DNA from 3 places in the Rhizobium laguerreae genome. Region 3 is predicted to be linked to each of the others. Evidence: riboswitches for the same ligand, from Rfam matches in the RefSeq annotation. Region 3 holds a riboswitch; each other region holds the start of a gene.
The links. Region 3 has a riboswitch for cobalamin ahead of cobU (bifunctional adenosylcobinamide kinase/adenosylcobinamide-phosphate guanylyltransferase). Riboswitches for the same ligand answer to the same signal wherever they lie in the genome.

Region 1: it holds a riboswitch for cobalamin, as region 3 does, so the genes downstream of both, nrdH (glutaredoxin-like protein NrdH) here and cobU (bifunctional adenosylcobinamide kinase/adenosylcobinamide-phosphate guanylyltransferase) in region 3, are expected to answer to the same signal.
Region 2: it holds a riboswitch for cobalamin, as region 3 does, so the genes downstream of both, bluB (5,6-dimethylbenzimidazole synthase) here and cobU (bifunctional adenosylcobinamide kinase/adenosylcobinamide-phosphate guanylyltransferase) in region 3, are expected to answer to the same signal.

Annotation. Positions count from the first base shown of each region.
Region 1 covers NZ_JAAXQT010000022.1:14,153-20,737, forward strand. Annotated here, with positions in the region: gene HFO71_RS35060 (TIGR03862 family flavoprotein) at 1-803, opposite strand, end outside; gene HFO71_RS35065 (MerR family transcriptional regulator) at 873-1,295, opposite strand; gene HFO71_RS35070 (heavy metal translocating P-type ATPase) at 1,367-3,598, shown strand; cobalamin riboswitch at 3,841-4,066, shown strand; gene nrdH (glutaredoxin-like protein NrdH) at 4,346-4,567, shown strand; gene nrdI (class Ib ribonucleoside-diphosphate reductase assembly flavoprotein NrdI) at 4,582-4,986, shown strand; gene nrdE (class 1b ribonucleoside-diphosphate reductase subunit alpha) at 4,965-6,585, shown strand, end outside.
Region 2 covers NZ_JAAXQT010000001.1:1,152,591-1,159,175, reverse strand. Annotated here, with positions in the region: gene HFO71_RS05730 (SDR family NAD(P)-dependent oxidoreductase) at 1-578, opposite strand, end outside; gene bluB (5,6-dimethylbenzimidazole synthase) at 768-1,454, opposite strand; cobalamin riboswitch at 1,497-1,684, opposite strand; gene HFO71_RS05720 (methyl-accepting chemotaxis protein) at 2,053-3,927, shown strand; gene HFO71_RS05715 (hypothetical protein) at 3,986-4,567, shown strand; gene HFO71_RS05710 (3-deoxy-7-phosphoheptulonate synthase) at 4,949-6,010, shown strand; gene HFO71_RS05705 (TolB family protein) at 6,007-6,585, opposite strand, start outside.
Region 3 covers NZ_JAAXQT010000001.1:993,028-999,612, forward strand. Annotated here, with positions in the region: gene HFO71_RS04920 (chloride channel protein) at 1-1,378, opposite strand, end outside; cobalamin riboswitch at 1,638-2,033, shown strand; gene cobU (bifunctional adenosylcobinamide kinase/adenosylcobinamide-phosphate guanylyltransferase) at 2,411-2,920, shown strand; gene cobW (cobalamin biosynthesis protein CobW) at 2,925-3,974, shown strand; gene cobN (cobaltochelatase subunit CobN) at 3,979-6,585, shown strand, end outside.

The DNA.
Region 1 (6,585 bases), on a different contig from region 3:
CCGGGTGCGAGGTCGAGCGTCAGGAGGGCGCTGCCGTGGTTCAGCAGCCGGTCGCGCAATGCGGCCGTATGGGTATAGACGAGGCTGCCTTCGATGCCGCTGCCGGTGATGACGAATTCGCCGGGAAACGTGCCGGCCTCGGACGTGGCGGTGACTGATTTTACCGGCTGGCCGGCAAAACGCTCGCTGAAGTTCCCGCTCCATCCGACGACGAAGCCGCAATTGGCGGGTTGAAAAGCATCAATTTCCACACCCCTGCCGGCCAGCCGGGGCACCCAGGCAGCATCGGAGCCGAGGCGCGGCCAGCTTGCGCCGCCGAGCGCGAGCAGGGCCGCGTCGCAATAGAAGATGCTGCGCCCTTCGGGCGTTTCGAAAACATAACCGTCTTCGGCAAAACCGGTCCAGCGGTGGCGGGTGCGCAGCGTGGCGCCCTGTGCCTCCAGCTGCCTGAGCCAGGCGCGCAGCAAAGGCGAGGCCTTCATCTCCTTCGGGAAAACCCGCCCGGACGAGCCGACGAAGGTTTCAGTGCCGAGCCCTGCTGCCCAATCCCTGATATCATCGGGGGTAAAGGCATCAAGAGCGGGGCGCAGACGGGCAGAAGCCGCGCCGAAGCGAGTGGCGAAACGGGCATAATCTTCGGAATGGGTGATGTTGAGACCGGACTTGCCGGCCAGCAGAAACTTGCGGGCAAAGGTCGGCATGGCGTCGTAGACCGTTACCGCGTGACCGGAACGGGAAAGCAGTTCGGCAGCCGCGAGACCCGCCGGGCCGCCGCCGATGATCGCAATCCGCTTCTGGTTCATTGATGTCTTCGCCCGATTCTCTCTGTATGCAGTTTTGGCGCGGGCGCGGACCGCCTGCAAGGGCAGAGATCAGTGGTGCGGATGCGTGCACTGGCCGTGGTCGGCGAGCACCTCGATGACGCGGCATTGGTCGACGCGGCCGTGGCCGCAGCCTTCCACCATGGTTTCCAGCTCGGCCTTCAGCGCCATCAGGCTGCGGATGCGCTGCTCGACCTCGATCAGGCGGGCCTTGGCGATGGCGTCGGCCGAGGCGCAGGACTGGTGCGGATCGTCCTGCAGGGTGAGCAGCGTGCGGATCGCGTCGATCTCGAAACCGAGTTCGCGGGCGTGGCGGATGAAGGCGAGACGGCTGATATCGGCAGGCTCGAAGGAGCGCTGGTTGCCCTCGCTACGGCTCGGGGCCGCGAGCAGGCCGATGCTTTCATAATAACGCACCGTCGGCACCTTGACGCCGCTCTGGCGGGCAGCTTCACCAATGGTGATCTTTTTCATGATTTTCCTCTTGCACCTCTAGTCGCTAGAGGATGTAGGAGGGATGCTTCTATTTGACAAGGAAGCGGATCATGGCTGAGAGCGAGACACGATACCGGGTTGGCGGCATGGATTGCGCCTCCTGCGCAACCAAGATCGATACGGCGGTCAGACGCTTGACGGGTGTCGCCGATGTTTCCGTTTCGGTGATGGCGGGCACGATGACCGTCCGCCACGATGGCAGCAGCGATCTCAAGGCGATCGAGAAGAAGGTGACCGGGCTCGGCTATTCCGTCGCGCCGTTTGCCGGAACCGCTGCGCCTGCGCATACCCAGGGCGCGCAGCATCGTCACGACCATGGACATGATCACCGCGATCACGCGGGCCATGACCACGATCATCCTCACGATCATGGCGAGAAGGAAATCGAGGGGCTGCACGGGCACGACCATGCGCCGATGGCCGGTCCCTGGTGGCAGAGCAGGAAGGGCCGGCTGACCATCCTTTCGGGTGCAGCACTCGTTGCCGCCTATACCGTCGGCCATCTCGTGCCGGCGATCGCGTCCTATGCCTTCACCGTCGCCATGCTGATCGGGCTGGTGCCGATCGCGCGGCGCGCCATCATGGCCGCCTTCTCAGGAACACCGTTTTCGATCGAGATGCTGATGACGATCGCCGCCGTCGGCGCCGTCATCATCAATGCCGGCGAAGAGGCGGCAACCGTCGTGTTCCTGTTCCTCGTCGGCGAGTTGCTGGAGGGGGTGGCGGCGGGCAAGGCGCGCGAAAGTATCCAGTCGCTGACGGGTCTGGTGCCGAAGAATGCGCTGCTCGAAAACAATGGCCAGACGCGGGAAGTGCCGGCAGAAAGCCTTGCTGTCGGCGCCATCATCATGGTTCGCCCTGGCGACCGTATCTCGGCGGACGGCATCATCATCTCAGGCGAGAGTGCGATCGACGAGGCGCCGGTGACGGGCGAGAGCACGCCGGTGCGCAAGGGCGTCGATGCCGTCGTTTTTGCCGGTACGGTGAATGGCGATGCGGTGCTCAGGGTTCGCGTCACGGCCGCCGCGGCCGACAATACCATCGCCCGCGTCGTCAAGCTGGTGGAGGAGGCACAGGAATCGAAGGCGCCGACCGAACGCTTCATCGATCGGTTTTCGCGCTATTACACGCCCGGCGTGCTCGTGGTCGCAGCACTCGTCGCGGTCGTTCCGCCGCTGCTGTTCGCTGGGCCGTGGGGCGAATGGGTCTATAAGGGCCTTGCCATCCTTTTGATCGGCTGCCCCTGTGCGCTCGTCATCTCGACGCCGGCGGCGATCGCCGCCTCGCTTTCGGCAGGTGCACGGCGCGGGCTGTTGATGAAGGGCGGCGCGGTGCTGGAAACGCTCGGCAAGGTGACGATGGTCGCCTTCGACAAAACAGGCACGCTGACTGAAGGCAAGCCTCAGGTGACTGACATCATTTCCTTTGGCCCGAGCGAGGCGCAGGTGCTGTCGCGCGCGGCGGTGTTGGAGCAGGGTTCCAGCCACCCGCTGGCACTGGCGATCCGCAATCGCGCCAAGGCGGACGGCGTTCCCGTGCCGCCGGCCTTCGAGCTGGAAGCGCTGCCGGGTAAGGGTGTCAGCGGCAAGGTTGGTGGCGAGACGTTGGATCTGCTATCGCCGCCTGCCGCCCGCGAGCGCGGGACGCTCAGCGCGGAACAGGATGCATGCATCACGGCGCTGAACGACGAGGGAAAGAGCGTGTCGGTGCTGCTCGTCAACGGTGTTGCGGCCGGCCTGATCGCCATGCGCGACGAGCCGCGCGAGGATGCCGAGGCCGGGCTCGCTGCCCTCAAATCAGCCGGCGTCAAGGCGATGATGCTGACCGGCGACAACAAGCGGACGGCAGCAGCCGTTGCCGGCATGCTCGGCATCGACTGGCGCGGCGAGATGATGCCTGAGGACAAGCAGCGGGTCGTCGGCGAATTGAAGCGCCAGGGCTTCGTCGTCGCCAAGGTCGGCGACGGCATCAACGATGCTCCGGCACTGGCCGCGGCCGATATCGGCATCGCCATGGGCGGCGGCACCGACGTGGCGCTGGAGACGGCGGATGCGGCCGTGTTGCACGGACGCGTCGGCGATGTGGCGCGAATGATCGAACTTTCCAAACGCACGATGCGCAACATCCTGCAGAATATCACCATCGCACTCGGGCTTAAGGCGGTGTTCCTGGTGACGACGATCGCCGGCATCACCGGTCTCTGGCCGGCGATCCTCGCCGATACCGGCGCCACCGTGCTGGTGACGATCAATGCGCTGCGGCTGCTTCGGATAAAGATATAACATTTCTGACTTCCTCCCTCCGGCGTTCGTCACCGGGGGGATGTCCTATCGACGATTCGGGCCCAATCTTGAATCGAAAATCGCGGGACCGGCCATAGGGTCGGCTCTCTTCATCGGGGCTTTCTCCACAGCCTGCTTTCCTTAAGCTTTCGTTATCCGTGTTTTTCACAGGAACGTAGCGATTTCAAATCTGTCGTAACGCAATGCACAAACCATCCGTTGACGCGAATTTGGATTGGCGTACTATATCTAGTGTTCGAGGTTCCATCGATTCGTAGGGATCGATGGCTAAGACGGGAATTCGGTGCGTTTCGCCATCATGGCGCGGCAATGCCGGAGCTGCCCCCGCAACTGTAAGCGGCGAGCAACTGTCCGATTTCAGGTCACTGGAGCATGATGCTCCGGGAAGGCTGGGACAGGGTGCTTTGACCCGTGAGCCAGGAGACCTGCCTCGAACGAAACGTCCACGGGCGGGGTGTCCGGAAGGTCGCGTTGCATGGCTGCGGGGAATCTCCGCATCGCGTTTCGCAGGCCCGAACCTTCGCCCCCGAAACCTTCGTATTGAGCCACTTCGGGGTGAAGTCATGTCAGTATCTCAGTTCAGGCCGCCACCCGCTAGAGGTAGAGGGCGGAGTACGCCCAGCGGCTAAATAGCCGCATAGCTCAAATCACCGAGATTTTTCGACGGATATCGACAGATTTCCGATCAATGTCCTGCGTCCCAATCGCGTCGTCACGAGGAATATTATGACCATCACCGTCTACAGCAAGCCTGCCTGCGTCCAGTGCACTGCCACCTACCGCGCTCTGGACCGCCTGGGTGTCGACTATGACATCGTCGATATTTCGCAGGATGCCGAAGCGCTCGATCGCGTCCGCAGCCTCGGCTACATGCAGGCGCCTGTCGTCATCGCCGGCGAGCAGCATTGGGCCGGCTTCCGTCCCGACATGATCAGCGCACTTTCCTGAGCTGAGGACAGACGATGGGGCTGATCGTCTATTATTCCAGCCGATCCGAGAATACCCATCGGTTCGTCGCCAAGCTCGGACTGCGCGCGGCGCGCATTCCGCCAATTGGCGCAGACGCGTTCCAAATTCGCGAACCCTTCGTGCTTGTTGTGCCGACCTATAGCGGCGACGGCGGCAAGGGTGCCGTTCCCAAGCAGGTGATCCGTTTCCTCAACGATGCGGAAAACCGAGGACACATCCGCGGCGTGATCGCTGCGGGCAACAGCAATTTCGGCGAGACCTATGGGCTCGCCGGCGACGTGGTCTCGCAGAAATGCCAGGTGCCTTACCTCTACAGGTTCGAGCTCATGGGCACCGAAGACGATGTCGCCAAGGTCAAACACGGAATGGAACGATTTTGGACACGGGAACAAATCTGACGCGGGATGCGGGCGCAAAACCGCATCACACATTGGCTCATCCCGCCGGCGAACGCCCTTTGAAAGTGGCGGAAGCGCTCGACTACCACGCGCTGAATGCGATGCTGAACCTCTATGACGACGAGGGGCGGATCCAGCTCGACAAGGATCGAATGGCTGCCAAGCAATATTTCCTGCAGCATGTGAACCAGAACACGGTGTTCTTTCACAATCTCCGCGAAAAGCTCGATTACCTCGTGACCGAGGGCTATTACGAGCAGGAGGTTCTCGACCAGTATTCCTTCAATTTCGTGCGGGATCTGTTCGACCAGGCCTATGCCAAGAAGTTCCGTTTCCCGACCTTCCTCGGCGCCTTCAAATACTACACCAGCTATACGCTGAAGACCTTCGACGGAAAGCGCTATCTCGAGCGCTATGAGGACCGCATCTGCATGGTGGCGCTGGCGCTTGCGCGCGGCGACGAGGCCCTTGCCCGCGACATGGTCGACGAGATCATTTCCGGCCGCTTCCAGCCGGCGACGCCGACCTTCCTCAATGCCGGCAAGAAGCAGCGCGGCGAACTGGTTTCCTGCTTCCTGCTACGCGTCGAGGACAATATGGAATCGATCGGCCGGTCGATCAATTCGGCATTGCAATTGTCAAAGCGCGGCGGCGGCGTGGCGCTGTCGCTGACGAATATTCGCGAGGCGGGCGCGCCGATCAAGCATATCGAGAACCAGTCTTCGGGCATTATCCCTGTCATGAAGCTGCTCGAAGACAGCTTCTCCTACGCCAACCAGCTCGGCGCGCGGCAGGGGGCGGGTGCCGTCTATCTCAACGCCCACCACCCCGACATCATGCGCTTCCTCGACACCAAGCGCGAAAATGCCGACGAGAAGATCCGCATCAAGACGCTGTCGCTCGGCGTCGTCGTGCCCGATATCACCTTTGAGCTCGCCAAGAACAACGAGGATATGTACCTGTTCTCGCCCTGTGACGTGGAGCGCGTCTATGGCGTGCCGTTCACTGAGATTTCGGTGACGGAAAAGTACCGCGAGATGGCTGATGACGCCCGCATCTCCAAGAAGAAGATCAAGGCGCGCGAATTCTTCCAGGTGCTTGCCGAAATCCAGTTCGAGAGCGGCTACCCCTACATTATGTTCGAGGACACGGTGAACCGGGCGAACCCGATCGCCGGGCGCATCTCGATGAGCAATCTCTGCTCGGAGATCCTGCAGGTGAGCGAGGCGAGCGAATATCATGACGACCTTTCCTACAAACATCTCGGCAAGGACATTTCTTGCAATCTCGGCTCGCTGAATATCGCGGCGGCAATGGATTCGGCTGATTTCGGCAAGACGATCGAGACCTCGATCCGGGCGCTGACGGCCGTTTCCGACATGAGCCACATTTCCTCGGTTCCCTCGATCGAGAAGGGCAATGACGAGAGCCATGCGATCGGCCTCGGTCAGATGAACCTGCACGGTTACCTCGCCCGCGAACGCATCTTCTACGGCTCCGACGAAGGCGTCGATTTCACCAATATCTATTTCTATACGGTGACCTATCACGCGATCCGCGCCTCGAATCTTTTGGCGGTCGAACGGGGCCAGATTTTCA
Region 2 (6,585 bases), 160 kb from region 3:
AATATAGGTGTCTTTGCTGTGGTCGGCGTTACCGCGTTCACGGCGATCCCCGTCTTTGCGAGTTCCTTGCCAAGAGACTTGGTGAAGCCCAACACACCGGCTTTCGCTGCGCTATAGGCAGCGATGTTCGGATTTCCTTCCTTGCCCGCAACCGAGGAGATGTTCACGATCCGCCCGTAGTCGTGCTTCAACATGACCGGAACGACGTGGCGGCAGCAGTTGAAGGTTCCCGTGAGGCAGACATCGACAACGTCTTTCCACTCGATGACATCGTATTCAATCGTGGGCTTAACCGGACCGGTAATCCCGGCGGAATTGACGAGGCCGTCGATACGGCCAAAAATCTCCTCGGTAGTTGCCGCCGCGTTTTTGACTGATTGGGAATCTGCAACGTTGACGCCAAAAGCGACGGTGCCGGAGCCGAGAGCGGAAGCGCTGTCCTTCGCCATGTTTTCGTTCAGGTCCCAGATTGCCACCTTGCCACCAGACTGGATGACGCGCTCTGCGATAGCGTAGCCGATGCCGCGCGCACCGCCTGTGATCACGATGATGCGTTCCTTCAAGTCGATCATGTTCATTGGGCCGTTATCCTCCGATCGAGCCGCCGATAGCCGAATATCTCTTGGAATTTCCGGGATTCGCCTTCAGCGTATCGATATAAAGGCCTGGAATAAAGATACCTCACCGGCGTCGGCGACACCCGACATCGGTTTGCTCACCTTGACTGTCGTGACTGTGCGATTGAGGCCATGCTCCACCGCACTGCCCTAGGTGTTCAGTCCCCATCCATCATGGAAGACCAGATCCTCCAGCGGCAGCCGCTGCCGCCAGCCTTTGACGGAGAGTTCCGGCTCGTCATAGAGCCGATCGACGAAACCGGCGCAGAGCCAAGCGACCACCTCGATATACTCGGGTATGCCGAGAATGGTTTTCAGGTCGCCTTCGCGAAAAATGCTGACCCAACCGATGCCCACCCCTTCCGCCCGCGCCGCAAGCCAGAGATTCTGGATGGCGCAGACGGTCGAGTATGAATCCATTCTCGGATTGTGGGTGCGACCTAGCACCACGCTGCCGCTGCGCGTGGGATCGCAGGTCACGCATATGCCGAGCGGCGCCTCCACGATGCCTTCGAGCTTGAGAGCGCGGTAGGCCTGCTGCCGCTCGCCGGCAAACATCAGCGCCGCCTCCTCGTTGGCACTGGCGAAGGCATCCCGGACGCGCGCCCGCACAACGGCACTTTTCACCAGAATGAAATTCCACGGCTGCATGAAGCCGACGGAGGGTGCGTGGTGAGCGGCCGTCAGCAACCGCCGCACAACATCGTCAGGCAAGGGATCGGGCAGGAACTGGCTGCGAACGTCACGCCGCGTCATGATCGCATGATAGACGGCCTCGCGTTCAGCCACGGAAAAACCGGACGCCGCCGAAAGGGCATCCTCATCAAAAGGTCGCATCGTCAAATCCCCAACAACGCAACCGCCCCGCTGTCCGCGCGGATCGGTCTATCTTGCCAGGCCGGTCTTCTGACTGGGCGTCATCCGTCTGCCGCAGCCTTCCCGGCAAGAAGCCAGTGGCGTGGTGAAGCGGCAAACGTCGGCCTTACAGCGTTGGGCACGTTCCGGCTTTGCACCGGATTCCCGATTCTCCCGCCTGGACGGCGGGCACCTGACGGCGCATCTATTTCAGCAAACCGGCGCGGCGGCAAGCCGCGAACCAGATGGTTGATTCTAGCCGCGCGCGCCAAGCGGTGCCATCTGTCTCTTTTCTTCGGCCGGGGCGTAGGGAACACGGACGCGCGACATACCTCTTCTCCCCAGCGGAGCGAGGCAGATCTCCAGCGGGCGCAATAGCGAAATGACACGCGCGTGCTCCGGCATCCCATTCTACTTTATGATTTATTCACATATCAAACACACACTGCGTTTGCGCGTTTTGGGTTGCTATCCGGACATGGGCATGAGGGCTCGTGATGTGACCGTCAGCGTGGATGCCCGTATTGAGACGCCGGTCGGGAACATCTCCGACTGAGCCGCAATTCTAGGCTGCCGCGGAATGTTCCATTTTTTGAAAACGATGCCTCTGACCGCCAAGCTGGCGGCGATTATCGTTGCCGTCAACCTCTGCGGCATTTCCGCTTTCGCCACCTATACCTGGATGTACGAAACCCGGGCATTGATCGATGGCGCCAAGGCCAACTGGTCCAAGGATGTGGAGCAGTTTGCCTCTCTGGCCGCCGGCGGCGTCAAATGGGGCAAGGCGAATGCCGTCCGTGAAGCCTATTCGCTCTACCGCGACGACCCTTCGCTCGATCTCGTGCAGTTTGCCGCATTCAACGCGGAGCCTGCCGCCGTAGACGCCTGGACACGCGATGGCATCAACGGTTTGCCCGCACCGGCCGATCTGGCGAAGAGCCTCAGTGCCAAGCCGGAGAAAACGACGATCGACGACAGCGGAATATCCGCCGGTGTGGTCACGATCATCGCGCCGCTCCCGCTGGATAAATCAGGCAAGGCCACCGGCTATATCGTTACAAACTGGTCCGTCGAAAAAATCGCTGCTGAAGTCAGGCAGAAGGTTCTCATATCGCTGCTCACGCAGTCCGTGATCACCGCCTTGGCCGTCATCGCCTTCCTTCTCGCCATGCGCAGCCTTGTTGGCCGGCCCATCCGGATCATCAGCGAACGCATTAGCGCATTGCAGAAAGGCGATCTGGCTTCACCCGTGACCTACAAGGAAAACGGCGACGAGATCGGCTTTCTGGCACGGGCATTGGAAGTTTTCCGCCACGAGGCGATTGCGAAGGTCGAAAGAGAGCAAGCCGCTGCCGAGCAGAGCGCCTCGCTCGACGCCGAACGGGCGCGCAACGCATTGTTTACGGAAGAAGCCAGCAACACCCAGCGGCTGGTCATGACCGCTCTCGCAAAAGCATTGGAAAAGCTCGCTGCAGGCGACTTCTCGATACATCTGGCCGATCTTGGTCCGGAATTCGATAAATTGCGGCAAGATTTCAACAACATGGTCGAAGCGGTCGCGGCCGCGCTGACGGAGATCAAGGCCGCCTCCGTAGCGGTTGAAGGCGGCTCCAGCGAGCTGGCCTCCTCCGCCGATCAACTCGCCAAGCGGACCGAGCAACAGGCGGCAGCACTGGAACAGACCGCCGCCGCACTGGATGAGGTGACCACCACGGTCAGAACATCGTCGCAGCGGGCCGAAAATGCCGGGAAGCTGGTCGAGGAGACAAAGCGGAGCGCCCATGTCTCAGCGACGGTGGTGCGCGATGCAATCGGCGCGATGGACCGTATTCAGACCTCGTCTAGCCAGATCGGCCGCATCATCGGCGTCATCGATGAAATCGCGTTTCAGACGAACCTGCTGGCGCTGAATGCCGGCGTCGAAGCCGCGCGTGCCGGCGAGGCCGGCAAGGGTTTTGCGGTTGTCGCGCAGGAAGTGCGTGAACTCGCCCAGCGGTCGGCAAATGCGGCAAAGGAAATCAAGAACCTTATCAACGTATCCGGCCAGGAAGTTGCCGCAGGCGTCGGGCTGGTGAACGAAACCGGCGACGCCTTGCTGAAGATCGAGGAGCAGATCAACCGTATCAGCGACAGTATCGCTTCCATCGTTCAGTCCTATCGCGAACAGGCGACGGGTCTGCAGGAAATCAACGGTGCGATCAACCAGATGGATCAAGCGACGCAGCAGAACGCGGCAATGGTCGAGGAAACCAACGCGGCCTGCCAGGAACTGCTGCAGCAGGGACGCCTTCTGCAGGACTCGGCCGGCAGGTTCGTCGTCGGCGCGTCTGCGGCCAGCCAGCCCAGACCCGTTCAAGTCGCTCGCCAATCTCGTCCCGAACCGAGAGCCCCCGTACAGCGGCATGCAGGAAATGCCGCCATTGCCGCTGCTCCCGGCGCCTGGGAGGAGTTCTGACATCATCCTCGTTTGATAGCCTTAGTCTTCAGCAACCTATAATCGGAAGGAAACACTTATGAAGAAAATCGTGCCCGCATTTCTTTTGGCCTGCACCGCATTCGGCCTACCCATGGGCGTATCCATGGCGCAGGATGCCAAGCTTGCCCCGATCTCCGACTACGTGACGAGCGACGTCAAGCCCTGGCTCAACGACCCTGCCATCATCGAGGCTCTCAAGGCGCAGAACACTGCCAACGCCAATCTCAGCGCGGCTGATGTCGACGCTCTTGACAAGAAGTGGCGTGCCGAAGTCGATGGCTCCGACCACTCGATGATCGACGGCGTGCTCAACAATGCCCTGTCGAAATTCCTTCTGGGGAAGAAGGAGGCCTCCGGCGGCAAGATCACGGAAATCTTCGTCATGGATGCAAAGGGGCTGAATGTCGGTCAAAGCGACACCACATCTGATTACTGGCAGGGCGACGAGGGCAAGTTCCAGAAGTCTTTCGGCGCCGGCAAGGACGCCGTCTTCGTCGACGAGATCGAAAAGGATGAGTCGACCCAGACACTACAGTCGCAGGCAAGCGTCACGATATCAGATGACAAAGGAACGCCAATCGGCGCCATCACCGTCGGTGTGAACGTCGACGCTCTCTGAGCTCGGGACCTACATTCGAAAGCAATGAAAACGCATATCGCCCGGAGCATACACAGTTCGGGCGATATGCATAAACAAAGACTTGCAAGACGTCAGATGAGCGAGATCGAGTGCGACGTGCCTTCCTCGGGGAGTATGGTGCCCCGCAAGAGCATCAGCTTTTCAGGCAGCAAATTCTACGTGACAATGCCTGGTCTTGGCGCTACACACGCCTCATGTCGATCACCTCAATCTACGCCTCGCGATTTTATTGGTACCGCTGCTCCCAGCGGATGCGGGTCCATGCGTAACTGAATTCGACGCGACGACAACCCGAACAGCCGCTAGTCTACCTGGCGGCTTTTTTGTTCCGCGCGGGTATGACCAAACAGGAGCCATACCGTGTCTGATACCATTGACGATCTGCGTATCGTCGAAATTACCCCCCTGACCAAGCCTGCCGATATCATCGCGGAAATTCCCCGCAATGCTGATGTCAGTAAGACCGTGACCAGCAATCGCGATGCGATCCACCAAATTCTTCGGGGCGAAGACGATCGCCTGATCGTCGTCATCGGCCCCTGCTCGATCCATGATCCCGTTGCCGCCAGGGACTATGCCGCTCGGCTCACGGAACAGCGGCAGCGCTTCGCCGGCGACCTCGAGATCGTCATGCGCGTCTATTTCGAAAAACCTCGCACCACCGTCGGCTGGAAGGGTCTGATGAACGACCCGCATCTCGACGGCAGCTACCGCATTGAGGAAGGCTTGCGCATCGCCCGGCGTCTGCTGCTCAACATCAATGCGATGGGCCTTCCCGCCGGCGTCGAATTCCTCGACACGATCACGCCGCAGTACATCGCTGACCTCGTCAGCTGGGGCGCGATCGGCGCGCGCACGACCGAAAGCCAGATCCATCGCCAGCTCGCTTCCGGCCTTTCCTGCCCGATCGGCTTCAAGAACGGCACCGACGGCGGCGTGCGTGTGGCGCTGGACGCCATCCTCGCCGCCTCGCAGCCGCATCACTTCCCGGCGGTGACCAAGGACGGCCAGGCGGCCATCGCCTCGACGACCGGCAATGAGGACTGCCACATAATCTTACGCGGCGGCAAGCGGCCGAACTATGAGGCGGCCGACGTCGAAGCGGTCACCGGCGAAGCCATCAAGCTCGGCGTCGCCCCGCGCATCCTGATCGATGCCAGCCATGCCAATAGCGGCAAGGACCCGATGAACCAGCCGCTCGTCGTCAAATCCGTCGCCGCACAGATTGCCGCCGGTAACAGCGACATCAAGGGCATGATGATCGAAAGCAACCTCGTCGCCGGCCGCCAGGATCTCGTCCCTGGCAAACCGCTGGTCTACGGCCAGTCCATCACCGACGGCTGCATCGACTGGCATATGTCGGTCGCGGTACTGGAAGACCTGGCTAAATCCGCCCGCGAGCGCCGCCGGACCCGCGCTTAAGCAGCCGGGAAATAGCGGACATAGGCGAACTCTTCGCCGTCAGGAGACCAGCAGGGCACGTTGATCGTGCCCTGCCCCCCGAATAGCTCGAACAGCGTCTTCAGATTGCCGCCGTCCATGTCCATCAGCCGCAGCCGCACGTCGAGATCGCGCGGATGGTCGAACACCGATGGGTCGTAGGAGAGGATCAGGACCTTGTCGTTGCTGGGTGAAGGATGGGCGAACCAATTGCCCTGATTGTCCGAAGTCACCTGCTCGAGCCCGGTGCCATCGGGATGGATGCGCCAGATCTGCATCAGCCCGGTGCGGCTGGAGTTGAAGTAGATCCATTGACCGTCGGCGGAATAGTCCGGTCCGTCATTGCGGCCCTCGCCATGCGTCAGCCGCGTCTCGGGGCCGCCGTCGACGGAGATGGTGTAGATATCGAAGAGGTCGTTGCGGATGCCGCAATAGGCGAGCTGGCGCCCGTCCGGCGACCAGCCATGCCAGTAGGATGGCAGGTTCTGGGTGATGAGCCGCGGCGTGCCGCCTTCGATCGGGAGGATATAGATTGCCGACTTGCCGAATTCGGTCTT
Region 3 (6,585 bases):
TCAGATTGCGGATCCAGCCGACATCATGGGCGCTGCGGATGCTTTCTCCGCGCAGATGAAAGCGCCATGTGGCGAAGGAGTAGCCGAAGGTCGAGCGCACGACGAGCGAGGAGGTGATGACGGCGGCGAGCACCAGCGCCGTGATCGGAAAATCGCCGGTGATTTCGAGCGCCAGGAACGTCATGGTCAGCGGCCCGCCGATGACGGCGACGGCAAGCGAACTCATGCCGACCACGGCATAGATGACGGGCGTCAGCGTCGCATCGGCGAAATAGGGGCCGCAGTAAGCAAAGAGTTTGCCGAGCAGGGCGCCCATGAATAGCGAGGCGAAGAACAGCCCGCCCCTGAAGCCGGAGCCGATCGAGATCGCCGAGGCGAAGGATTTCAAGAGGAAGAGGCCGATCAGCGTCGGGATCGCCACCTCATGGGAAAGGTTGAGATGCAGCGCGCCGTGGCCGGCCGAGAGCACCTGCGGCGAGATCATCGCCAACAGCCCGACGATGATGCCGCCGAGTGCCGGGCGGAAGGGCGGGGCGATCGAGCTCTTGCGCGCCAACTCCTCGACAAAGGCGACGCCCTGCATGATCAGGATGCCGACACCGGCGCAGAACGCACCGAGCAGCAGCGCCGGGACATAATCGGCCGGCACGACCGAGCCGAAGCTGCCGATATCGATGGTGAAGTCGCTACCGGCGAGCAGCCTTGCGACCAAGGTGGAGACAAGGGCGGAAACGACGACAGGCGTCAGCGAGACGATCGTATAGGTGCCGATGATCAGCTCGAAAGCATAGAAGGCCCCGGTCAACGGCGCGTTGAAGGCGGCGGCGATGGCGCCCGCCGCGCCGCAGCCAACGAGGGTGCGCAGGTCCGAGCGGCGAAGCTGCAGCTTCAGCCCGAATTTCGAGGCGAGGCCGGCGGCAAGCTGGGTATAGCCGGCCTCCAGGCCGACGGAGGCCCCGAAACCGTTGGAGATCAGGTTCTGCACGGCAACGATGATGCTGTCGGTCAGGGACAGGCGGCCGCCATGCAGCGCATTGGCCTCGATAGGGTCGACCATCGGCTTCTTGCGCCGTTTCGCCAGAACCAGAAGCAACAGGCCGAGCAAGGCGCCGCCGATGACGGGGGCGGTGAGCAGCAGCATCTTGTTCTCGATCTCGGAGGAGCTCAATCTTTCGCTGTCGGCGATGCCGAAGACCAGCTGATGCAACTCGTTGGAGACGTAGCTCATGCCGGTGACGGCGAGACCCGAGATGATGCCGACGACGGCGCCCGCCAGCGACAGGCCGACCTCGCTGCGCCGGGTCAGCGCCCGCAAGCGTCCCGGATCGAAGAAAACACGCAGCGCGCGGAAACGGCGCCGATCCAATTTCATAAGCATGGCAAGACAACTAGGCAGGGAGAGGCCCGGTCAAGGGCGAAGGCGAAGGCGCAGTCCGCTTGCGACGCAATTGCGGCGAAAACCCGGCGGGCGGGATAAATATTTGTGACGTAAGTCTCTGATAATGACGATGTTTTAGGTAGAGTAAGTCGTGTTGGAGCAGGCCATACCGGGTGGCCGTCAACTGGTCGACCGCCAAGCCCGGTTGACTTCACCCCTGCGCTTGCCTAACCATCCGGATAACGGATGGTCGACTGACCATCCTGACATAACGGATGGTTCCGGATCGGTGTTACGCCCTTCCGGATGAAAAGGGAATGTGACGGGGCGGACCCAAGCCGGGCGCCTTCATCACAGCCGACCCCGCGACTGTAGAGCGGTCAGGGTCTTCCATCCGGCATCAGGCCTTTCGGCTGACGGCTTGCAATAGTGCAAGCGGGCGGGATGGACGACATGCCGGAAAAGCCACTGGATATGCATGGTGATCAACCGGGGTCGGACGCCTCTCAAGTCTACGAATCGTCCACCTTTTCACTGATGCAGCCGGGAAGGCGAGGATGATCCGCTGGCACGATCAGGGCGACCGGTTTCCGGTCTGCCCCGATCGCGGCCGATAACCGCGAGCCAGGAGACCTGCCATGCGTGCCGGGCGAGAAGCCCACACTTGGGCACTATGCCCGTTGCCAGCACGGAGGTTGTCTTGGCTGAACGATTGAATTCGGCGCGGCCTAGTGCGGCGCGCGCGACGCCTCCAAGCAGCGCTGCAAGAGCAGCGCTTTCGGCCACTTATGTCGAATGCTGGGTACCCCCCTCTGTCCTGCCGGACATCTCCCCCACAAGGAGGGAGATCGGCAAGCAGCACAACGGTCGTCCTACGTCAATTGTTTGGAGAAAAGCTCTCGGCGATTCAATCTCCCCCCTTGTGGGGGAGATGTCCGGCAGGACAGAGGGGGGTGTCACACCCTCAGTAGCCGAGAAAGGTGCATTCAGAGCAAGCCACGACTACGCACTCTCCGTGAGGGGCGTTTGAGTATGACCGCCACCTTCATCCTCGGCGGCGCACGCTCCGGCAAATCCCGTTTCGCCGAAGACCTCGTGGCGGCAACCGGTCTCGATCGTCACTACGTCGCCACCGGCCGCGCCTGGGACGAGGAGATGCAGGCGCGCATCGCCCAACACAAGGCCGACCGCGGCCCATCCTGGACGACGCATGAAGAGCCGCTCGATCTTGTCGGCAAGCTCGCCGCCATCGACGGCGAGGGGCGCATCGTCCTGATCGATTGCCTGACGCTCTGGGTCACCAATCTGATGACGGAGGAGCGGGACGTGGCGACGGAATTTGCCGCCCTTGCCGATTTCCTTCCCGCCGCGAAAGCGCGGCTCGTTTTCGTTTCCAACGAGGTCGGTCTCGGCATCGTGCCCGACAATCGCATGGCGCGGGATTTTCGCGATCATGCCGGCCGCTTGCACCAATCGATCGCGGCGAAGGCCGCCGAAGTTTATTTCATCGCGGCAGGCCTGCCGCTGAAAATGAAGGGTTAAGTCCATGAACCAGCAAAAAATTCCTGCAACCGTCATCACCGGCTTTCTTGGCGCCGGCAAGACGACGATGATCCGCAACCTGCTCACCAATGCCGGCGGCAAGAAGATTGCGCTGATCATCAACGAATTCGGCGATCTCGGCGTCGACGGCGACGTGCTGAAGGGCTGCGGTGCGGAGAATTGCACCGAGGACGACATCATCGAGCTCACCAATGGCTGCATCTGCTGCACGGTTGCGGACGATTTCATTCCGACGATGACGAAGCTGCTCGAGCGCGAGCAGAGGCCCGACCATATCGTCATCGAGACCTCGGGCCTTGCTTTGCCGCAGCCTCTGGTCGCCGCCTTCAACTGGCCCGATATCCGCACGCAGGTGACCGTCGACGGCGTCATCACGGTGGTCGACAGTGCTGCCGTTGCCGCCGGCCGTTTCGCCGATGACCATGATGCCGTCGATGCGCGCCGTGCCGAGGATGAATCGCTCGATCACGAAAGCCCGATCGAGGAGCTGTTCGAGGATCAGTTGACCTGCGCCGATCTCATCGTGCTCAACAAGACAGACCTGATCGATGCCGCCGGTCTTATCAGGGTACGCGACGAGGTCGCCTCCCGCACCGTCCGCAAGCCCGTGATGATCGAAGCGAGGAATGGCGAGGTGTCGGCTGGCATTCTGCTCGGCCTCGGCATCGGCACGGAGGACGATGTCGCCAATCGCAAGTCGCATCACGAGCTGGAGCATGAGGACGGTGCGCCGCACGACCATGACGAATTCGACAGCTTCGTCGTTGAGCTCGGACCCATTGCCGATCCGGCCGGCTTCATCGAAGCGCTGAAGGGCATCATATCAGCCCATGACGTGCTGCGCCTCAAGGGTTTCGTCGATGTCTCGGGCAAGCCGATGCGCCTGCAGCTCCAGGCCGTCGGCAGCCGCATCGACCATTATTTCGACCGCGCCTGGACGTCTGGCGAAAGGCGCGCCACACGCCTCGTCGTCATCGGCCTGCACGAAATGGATCAGGACGCGGTGAGAGCGGCGATCGAAGCGCTGGCCTAACCCGATGCATCTGCTTCTGGCTCAACAGGGAACGATCAGTGACGGCGAGGAGGCGATCGACCTTGGGCAGACGCCGGGCGATATCCTGTTCCTGTCGGCTGCCGACAGCGAGCTTGCCGCGATCGCAACCGCCCATCGCGAGCGCGGGGCGGGGCCTTCGCTCCGGCTCGCCAGCCTGATGAGCATGAAGCACCCGATGTCTGTCGATACCTATGTGGAGCGCACGGCGCGGCATGCCAAGCTGATCATCGTCCGTGCGCTCGGTGGCGCCAGCTATTTCCACTATGCGCTGGAGGCGCTGCATGCGGCAGCAGCGCGCGCCGGTGCGCTGATCGCGGTGCTGCCGGGCGACGCCAGGCCGGATGCGGGGCTTGTGCCTTTCTCGAATATCGGGCTCGACGACCTCAACGCGCTCTGGGCCTATCTGATCGAGGGCGGCGATGCCAACGCGCAGGCTTTTCTTGACTATGCCGGGGCGATGCTGTCGGGCGCCGAGAAGCCGGCGCCGGCCGTGCCACTGATGAAGGCGGGTATCTGGTGGCCGGGGCGGGGGTTGATCGGGGTCGAGGAGTGGCGGCGGGTTGTTGCTGCGGAGGTATCTTCGCGTGTGGCTGTCCCTTTGTCGGTCGAGCTTGAGACACCCCCCTCTGTCCTGCCGGACATCTCCCCCACAAGGGGGGAGATCGAGGATGAGAGGTCTCGCTCCATCTCCTCGGCCGAAGGTACGGCATCCTCCAACGTTTCTTTTGTGGGAAGCTCAAGCGACTTGCCGATCTCCCCCCTTGTGGGGGAGATGTCCGGCAGGACAGAGGGGGGTACTACGAACTCGACGCAACAGGCATCTCCCATCGTCGCCATCAGCTTCTACCGCGCCCTCGTCCAAAGCGGCGAGACCGGGCCGATCGAAGCTCTGATCGAGGCGCTGACGACACTTGGCCTCCGGCCGCTGCCGGTCTTTGCCTATAGCCTCAAGGATCCGGTTTCGACAGGCATTCTCGAAAGCGTGTTTTCGACGCTGAAACCCGATGTCGTCATCAACACGACGGGCTTTGCGGTCTCGGCACCGGGTGCGGACCGGCAGCCGACGGTGCTGGAGGCGAATGAGGCGATCGTGCTGCAGGCGATCCTGTCGGCCTCGTCGAGGGAGGCATGGCTCTCTTCCTCACAAGGCCTGTCGGCGCGCGATCTCGGCATGAACGTGGCGCTTCCCGAAGTCGACGGTCGGGTGCTGGCGCGGGCGATCTCCTTCAAGACGGCGGCCCGCTACGACGCGCGGGTCGAGACCAATATCGTCGCCAGCCAGGCCGATGCCGGCCGGGTGCATTATACGGCGGAGCTTGCCGCCAATTGGGCACGGCTGCGAAAGACTTCCGTGGGCGACCGGCGCATCGCGCTCGTCATGGCGAATTATCCGAACCGCGACGGTCGGCTCGGCAACGGCGTCGGCCTGGATACGCCGGCCGGCACCATCGAGGTGCTTCGCGCCATGCGGGCGGCGGGTTATCCGGTCGCTGACATTCCGGCCGACGGCGACGCGCTGATCCGCCACCTGATGGAAGGGCCGACCAATTCCGGTTCTGACGGAAAAATCATCCGCGAGACGCTTTCTCTGAGTCGCTACAACAGCTTCCTGGAATCTCTTCCCAATAAGATTCAGAATGAGGTGAGCGCCCGCTGGGGCAGCCCGCAAGACGATCCGTATTTTCGCGAGGGCGTCTTCGCCCTGCCGTTTACACGTTTCGGCGACGTGCTCGTCGGCATCCAGCCGGCGCGCGGCTACAATATCGATCCGAAGGAAAGTTATCATTCGCCGGATCTCGTGCCGCCGCACGGCTATCTCGCCTTCTATGCTTTCCTGCGCCGCGAATTCGGCGCCCATGCGATCATCCACATGGGTAAACACGGCAATCTCGAATGGCTGCCCGGCAAGGCGCTGGCGCTGTCTGAAAGCTGTTATCCTGAGGCGATCCTCGGACCGTTGCCGCATCTCTATCCCTTCATCGTCAACGATCCAGGCGAGGGCACGCAAGCCAAGCGCCGAAGTGCGGCCGTCATCATCGACCACCTGACGCCGCCTTTGACGCGGGCCGAAAGCTATGGGCCGCTGAAGGATCTGGAGGCGCTGGTTGACGAATATTATGAGGCCTCCGGCGGCGATCCTCGCCGCATCCGCCTGCTCAGCCGTCAGATCCTCGATCTCGTCACCGATATCGGCCTCGACCGTGATGCCGGCATCGCCGAGGGTGAAAGCGAGGGCGAGGCGTTGAAGAAGCTCGATGCCTATCTCTGCGACCTCAAGGAAATGCAGATCCGCGATGGACTGCATGTGTTCGGTGTGTCGCCAGAGGGGCGGTTGCTGACGGACCTGACCGTGGCTTTGGCGCGGGTGCCGCGGGGGCTGGGTGAGGGGGGCGATGCGAGTTTGCAGCGGGCGATTGCGGCGGATGCTGGATTGGGTGGCGGCGTGCGGGGGATACCCCCCTCTGTCCTGCCGGACATCTCCCCCACAAGGGGGGAGATCGGCAAGTCGCTTGGGCTTCCCGAAAAAGAACCGTTTGAAGATGCCGCTCCTTCGACGCATGAGATTGAGCGAGGCCTCTCATCCCTGATC